Regions from separate parts of the Lysinibacillus sp. genome, predicted to be linked through region 2. Evidence: riboswitches for the same ligand, from Rfam matches in the RefSeq annotation. Region 2 holds a riboswitch; the other holds the start of a gene.
What was found. A riboswitch is a leader RNA that binds a small molecule or an ion and turns the genes downstream of it on or off. The one in region 2 is predicted to bind cyclic di-GMP.

Region 1: linked by a shared signal. The riboswitch ahead of RT445_RS20540 (amidase) and the one ahead of RT445_RS06945 (methyl-accepting chemotaxis protein) in region 2 are both predicted to bind cyclic di-GMP.

What each region holds. Positions count from the first base shown of each region.
Region 1 is NZ_DAMDAY010000135.1:5,883-9,308, forward strand. Features, by position in the region: gene nspC (carboxynorspermidine decarboxylase) at 1-524, shown strand, start outside; gene RT445_RS20540 (amidase) at 570-1,451, opposite strand; cyclic di-GMP riboswitch class I at 1,495-1,586, opposite strand; gene RT445_RS20545 (chemotaxis protein CheW) at 1,724-2,212, opposite strand; gene RT445_RS20550 (M20/M25/M40 family metallo-hydrolase) at 2,238-3,353, opposite strand.
Region 2 is NZ_DAMDAY010000021.1:213-3,638, forward strand. Features, by position in the region: partial or broken gene RT445_RS06940 (SDR family NAD(P)-dependent oxidoreductase) at 1-86, opposite strand, end outside; gene RT445_RS06945 (methyl-accepting chemotaxis protein) at 76-1,827, opposite strand; cyclic di-GMP riboswitch class I at 1,935-2,020, opposite strand; gene RT445_RS06950 (hypothetical protein) at 2,082-2,216, opposite strand; gene RT445_RS06955 (hypothetical protein) at 2,245-2,439, opposite strand; gene RT445_RS06960 (YehS family protein) at 2,589-3,083, opposite strand; gene RT445_RS06965 (alpha/beta-type small acid-soluble spore protein) at 3,267-3,426, shown strand, end outside.

The DNA of each region.
Region 1 (3,426 bases), on a different contig from region 2:
TTGGTGGTGGCCACCATATTACACGTGAAGATTATGATGTAGAGAAACTTGTTCACATCATTAATTATATTCAAGAAAAGTATAACCTGCTTGTTTACCTAGAGCCAGGTGAAGCAGTAGCGCTTAATACAGGCTATTTAGTCGCTACAGTACTTGATATTCAAAAAAATGGGATGGACCTTGCTATTTTAGATACGTCAGCAACATGTCATATGCCTGACGTACTTGAAATGCCATACCGCCCAATGATCATTGGTTCTGGTCAAGCGAATGAATTCGCACACACATATCGCTTAGGTGGACTTACATGTCTTGCTGGTGATGTGATTGGCGATTATTCGTTTGAAGAGCCATTAAAACCAGGTGATCGACTTGTCTTCACAGATATGGCCCATTATTCAATGGTGAAAAACCATATGTTTAACGGCGTCAACCTCCCTTCTATCGTTTCTTATAATGATGAAGAAGGTATTAAAGTCATTCGTGAATTTAAATTCGAGGACTACAGTGGTCGACTGTCCTAATACCAATAGAAAAGTCCTTCCAGTTTTACACTGGAAGGACTTTTTTTATGGCCGCATGGTCATCCAATTCTCCACATAATGAATGGCTACTCCATGAAAAGCATCGTTATTTGAAAAATGTTGGTGAACAAGTATAAGCTGTTCATTCATATAAGCTTCTCCATTATCATAAAAAGTAATATTTTGCCCTTCCTCTGAAGCGCCTGTTTCTACACCAATTACAATCGATTTATTCACCGTGGAAGCATAAGCAATTTCATGCTCAACAATAGAAATAATATCTTTTGCAGCATCGCGATAGGCCATGATCGTCACACTATCCACATGGTCAATGACCCAATCAGCTAATAACCCTTTTCCAAATTCGTTATGATACTGAACTTCATCAAACCAAAATGGCATATCTACTTCTAAAGTAAGTTGTAACTGATTTGCTTGCTCACTTGCTTTCATTATTAGTGTTTGATAGGATCCTATCGTTTGTGCTTGATGTGAGCTCCATCCACTATTTAAATAAGGTTCAACATCAAGATGAACCCCAGAAAATTGCTCAGATTCAGTTGAATTCTCATTATATGTATGTAACCAATTAAACAACTCGTCTTGGCTTCGACTACCCTCAGCTGAAACCCAGCTTGCAGCACCATCCAATGCATAAATGCGAATACCTTTGTCAGAAGCGTTGCTAATAAACTGCTTATAGTCATCGTTCGCTATGCCTTGATCGATTTGCAGATAAACCTTTTTAACATCGTTATGTTCTAAAAATAATAATATTTTTTCTTGGTCATCCATGATGAGGGATGTATCCCACAGCCACGTAGCCTTTTCCTGTGTAGCCATTGCATCAACCTTTCCACTTGATAAAGCTAATGAACTAATCATGATGACGATTAGTGCTGTCCACATTTTTAATTGTCTCTTCATACAAACTAACTCCATTCTACTCGCCACGGCTCCTAGAACAGAACCTGGCAACCTGACAATCATGCACTGAAAATATAGTGTTTAGACTCATGGCTTTGCGTCCTTCCCTTTCGGTGAAGTTTGCCTTTTTCAGTTTTTTCTTACTCATTATCATACGCGGTTAGCAACGGTTTGTCTGTAGGTATAATGCATAATTGTCACATGTATGATCAGGTAAAAACGATAAAATACAGGTTAAATTTACTAGTCAAATATAAAAAAACGTAGAGTACTTAAGCCTCTACGTTTTCCTTTTCATTTTCAAGCATTTTGTGTAAATAATCGATAATTTCCCGAATGCCCTCTAATGAATTAACCAGTATTTTTGGATCAACATATGTTATCATACGATTTTCTAGATTAGCTACAGCTGTAAAGTAGCGCGTTTTACTATAATTGACAAGACCCAATTGTTGCAGTATGGAATCATCAAAATCAAGAATTTCACGGGCCTCTGTAACAAGTAATCCATAATTGACAACGTCCGTATTCATCACAATAATACGAGCAGTTGCTGTATTGGAGGAGCGGTTGTATAGTATTCGTTCAAAATCGAGAACGGGTACAAGCTCACCTCGAATTCTTGTAAAGCCTAGAAGATAGTTCGGTAAATGAGGAATAGGTGTTACATGCTCTAATTTTTCAATTGATATCGCTTGCTCTACAGGTACCGCATATTCCTCTGTCCCACAAGCAAAAACGACTGCTTTGACACTTTCCATGCGTTCACATCCTTCTATTCGACTGTTATTTTTTTGCAGATTCCTTGACGATTTCAACGAGTAAATCTGCTAATTTTTCTAATTCTTCGACTGGTATTTTTTCATTTGTTGTATGAATATCCTCGTATCCGACAGATAAATTCACTGTAGGAATACCAAATCCTGCGATCACATTCGCATCCGATCCTCCACCAGAAATACCTAATGTTGGTGTACGGTCAATATTGCGAACAGCTTCCATAGCAACCTGCACAACTTTATCTGTTTCTGTTACACGGAATCCAGGATACATAAGCTTCACTTCCACTTCTGCACGTGCGCCTAATGAAGCTGAAACCTGTTCAAATGTTTCCTGCATATGCTTTGTTTGGGCATCTAATTTAGCTTGATCAATGGAACGTGCTTCAGCTAGAATCGTCACTTCATCACATACGATATTCGTTGCTTGGCCACCTTCGAAGCGTCCAATATTAGCTGTCGTTTCCTCATCTAAACGCCCAAGCTTCATTTGAGCAATACACTTAGATGCTACTGTAATAGCGGAAATACCTTTTTCAGGAGCAACCCCAGCATGTGCCGTTTTGCCAATAATCTTTGCAAAAATTTTCGCTTGGAATGGTGCGGCTGTTACGATCCCACCTACTTTGCCATCACTATCCACCGCAAAGCCATACTTTGCTTTAATGTTAGATGGATCTAACTCTTTAGCACCAGCAAGACCGCTCTCTTCACCAGCGGTAATAATGAATTCTATATCTCCGTGCTCTATATCTTGCTCTTTTAATCGCTTGACCATCTCAAAGAGTGCTGCTAGGCCTGCCTTATCATCAGCACCTAAAATTGTCGTACCATCGGATACGATATAACCATCTTCACGCAGGGATGGTTGAATGCCTTTCCCTGGAACAACTGTATCCATATGAGAAGTAAAATAGATTGGCTCTACATCTAGAGTACCTTTTAAAGTGGCGATAATATTGCCTGCTCCATGTCCATTACGCGTATGTGCATCATCTTGGATGACTGTAAATCCAAGTGCAGTTAATTTATCTACAAGAATTGGTGCAATTACTTGTTCATGCTTTGTTTCTGAATCAATTTGAACGAGCTCAAAAAACTCTTCTACTAAACGACTTGTCATGTTGTAAAACTCCCTTAGTTTACGTGTTCTTCCACGTTATAGTATACGTATTATTTTAGCACAACGTCAGAAG
Region 2 (3,426 bases):
TGAGCAAAGCCTAATGCAATGGCCTTGCCAATTCCTTTACTTGAGCCAGTAATTAATACATTTTTACCTGTAAAGTTAATTTCCATCCTGATCATTCTCCAATTTGAATTTTGCAACAAGCCCTTGTAGCTCTTCAGCTGTTTTTCCTAATGAAGAAGAGGCATCCTTTACTTCCTGCATTGTAGATAATTGCTCTTGTGTAGATTTCGAAACATTTGAAGAGAATTCTGCTGACTGCTCTGCCGATTGTTTAATATTATTGACAGATGCCGCTACTTCCTCTGATGAGGCAGAGATTTGTTGTGAGGCAGCTGAAATTTCACGTATTTGGCTAGCTACTTCTTCTGATGAAGTAAGAATTTCTTTAAAGATTTCTCCTACTTCATTCGTGAATGCCATACCCACTTTAACATCCGCTTTCCCTTTCTCCATTACAGTTATCGAAGCGTTAGAATCAGATTGAATAGAACTAATTAGATTATAAATTTCTGTTGCTGACTGTGAAGATTGTTCAGCTAAACGTCTCACCTCATCGGCTACAACAGCAAAGCCTTTACCATGCTCACCTGCTCGTGCTGCTTCAATAGCGGCATTCAATGCTAACAGATTTGTTTGATCGGCAATAGCAGTAATCAAGCTTACAATTTCACTTATTTTTTTCGTATTGACATGTAAACCATTAATTGTTGTCCCTATTTGTTCAACAGAATCATTAATTAATTCCATTTGTGCAATAACTTGCTGTACAACTTGATTACCTCGTTCAGAAGCTTGCGAAGCCGAAATAGAAGATTCCGCAGCCGTGTTAGCAGAGTCAGCAATTTGCTGGATACCTGTAGCTGTCTCTTCCATTGCAGCAGCTGTTTCTTCTGTCATGGTCATAGAAGCTTCAGCATTCTGAGTGATTAGTTTCATATCTTGTGCAATATTTGTGGAGCTGTTATACGTCTCCCCAGCATGTACCGTTAATTGATTGGCTGCTGAAGAAACATGATTTGAAGTATTTCTTATGTTTAAAATAATATGTTGTAAATTAGCAACCATTGTACGAATGGACTCAGATAATTTTCCAATTTCATCTTTTGACGTATCTAAATCCACATCGATTAATTCGCCATTGGCAACTTGATTTGCAACATTTACTACTTTTTTAAGTGGTTTTAAAAGACGGTCTATAATTATGTAAACTAAAACTAATAAAATTAATATTCCGATAATAGCAATAACAATTTGTTTAATAACACTTGTTTTAATTATCGTATTAATATAATCAGCGGAGTAATCAATTCCTAATAATGCAATCAGTTGTCCGTTATCATCTTTAATTGGACTAAAAACGGTTCTCCAAGAGCCAAAAGGATCTTCAAAAATATCCGTTACTTCCGTATTATTATTTTCAATAGCCTTCTTTGCTGTTTCAACATGTTCATCCGCTAAATCAGTAAAAATTTCTCCGGCTTCATACACCTCATTTAAATTGGTTGTATAACCGATTGGGTTGACCCCACCTTCATCTTGAACGTCCCAAATATAGCTCCAACTCATAATACCTTGTTGTTCCTGGATCATATCGAGTTGTTTTTGGATCTTTGTAAACTTAGCGTTCTTTTCCCCTTTTTCAGACAATAAATCTTTTACTTCATCACTATCTAAATTCATAGCTGTCAATAAACCAACACTTTTTAACTCTTGCTCTAAGTCGACAGTCATCCGATTATTTAATTCGCTAATACTTTGCGAAGTAATAATGGCGATGAGCAGTAACACTACAATTGTAACCGTCAGTAAAAGTTTGTTTTTTAATGAGGCATTTTTTAATAACTTCATGATCTTTTTCCCCCTTACAATGATTTTTTTGCAAAAAAATAACCTATTTCAAAAGAAATAGGCATAAAAGAACATAAACTAGAAATTGATGGATATAACTAGCAGTCTTTTGCAACCCAGCCATCCTAGCAATTATTGCCTTAGACCTGTAGCTTTGCGTCTCTACTTTTCAGTAAATTTGCCTATATTTCCACTCCCAAAATTAACACAGCAGGTAAAAGTAGTCAATGCTATCCAGGTAAAATATACATACTTTATACTATTTTACCCTTCGTTAACAAATGGTTGATTGATTGAAAATACAGCAATGTGAAGCCTTCATTCACCATTTCTTTTACATAAATAAAAACAGCTACAACCGTTATTAACGTTGTAGCTGTCTTTTTCATTTCACTTACCCCTAAGTGTTTGAATACATTATACGTTTTGTGTAACAAGTAAAACAGATGGTATAAAGGATAGTGCAAACATAGTGATATACCAAACTGAAGTACGTCGTAATGAAAAACGAACTTTCTTTCGTTCTGCATAAAAAATATCTAACATTACTGCAACAATAAAAGGCATTGTAACACATGCAATAGCTACCAATAAGATGTCAAAATAAATCATACAAGCACCCCTTTGTTTGTGAACATTTTTCATCTTTTTTGTGAACATTTTGTGATAATTTTATTGTACACAATTTCGTCACAAAATGTCAACAAAATTTAAAGAAAAAAATGGTACTTTTTGATTTCTATTGACAAGGCATTTATGCTTTATTCTCTATACTTATATGTTAAGCCTCTTAAAAAATTCCGAACGAATGAATCGCCACATTCTTTATAATTGCGATGGCTTGGATTTCTTAATAAAGCGCCTAATTCACCTTTTGTAACTTTGATTCCACCATCATATAAAATTTCGAGCATATCCTCTGTTGTTAACGCTAAGGCAATTTTTACTTTCTTTAAAAGCATATTATTTGGACTTTCTTTGCCTGTCACAGGTAGCGGTCCTTCAGGCTGACCATCTTTTGATTTTTGTGGTCCACGTTTAAAAGTAATTAATCCATTTAAAAATGCTTCAAGCATTTTATTATTACATTTGATGTATTCTTCTGGCGCTTCTTCCTCATCATTAATCTTAATGAGCATATTTAAGACTTCTTCTTTCGAATAGTCGAGTCCGCCTAATTTAAAAATTTCCACCATATCAACATTTTTTATATCTAGTGCATAGCGTAAGCGAATTAAAATATCATTATTCGTCATTATATTGTCCTCCTTTTACTCCTACTATAGAAATGAGCCAGGCTTTATTATAACAGAGAGTTTGCTGATTATTGCTAGCTTTCCACAAGTTGTTGTTGTTAGCAATTAGCGTGTGCGTTTCCTTCTTTTAAAATGTATGAAAAATACGTTAGCAACCATTCTAAACTCAAGGAGGTGAGAAAAATGGCTAACAATAACCGCAGTTCAAATAAACTTCTAGTACCTGGTGTACATGAAGCTGTCTATCAAATGAAATACGAAATTGCACAAGAGTTTGGCGTTCAGCTAGGGCCAGAAGCATCTTCTCGCGCAAATGGTTCCGTAGGAGGAGAAATTACAAAAC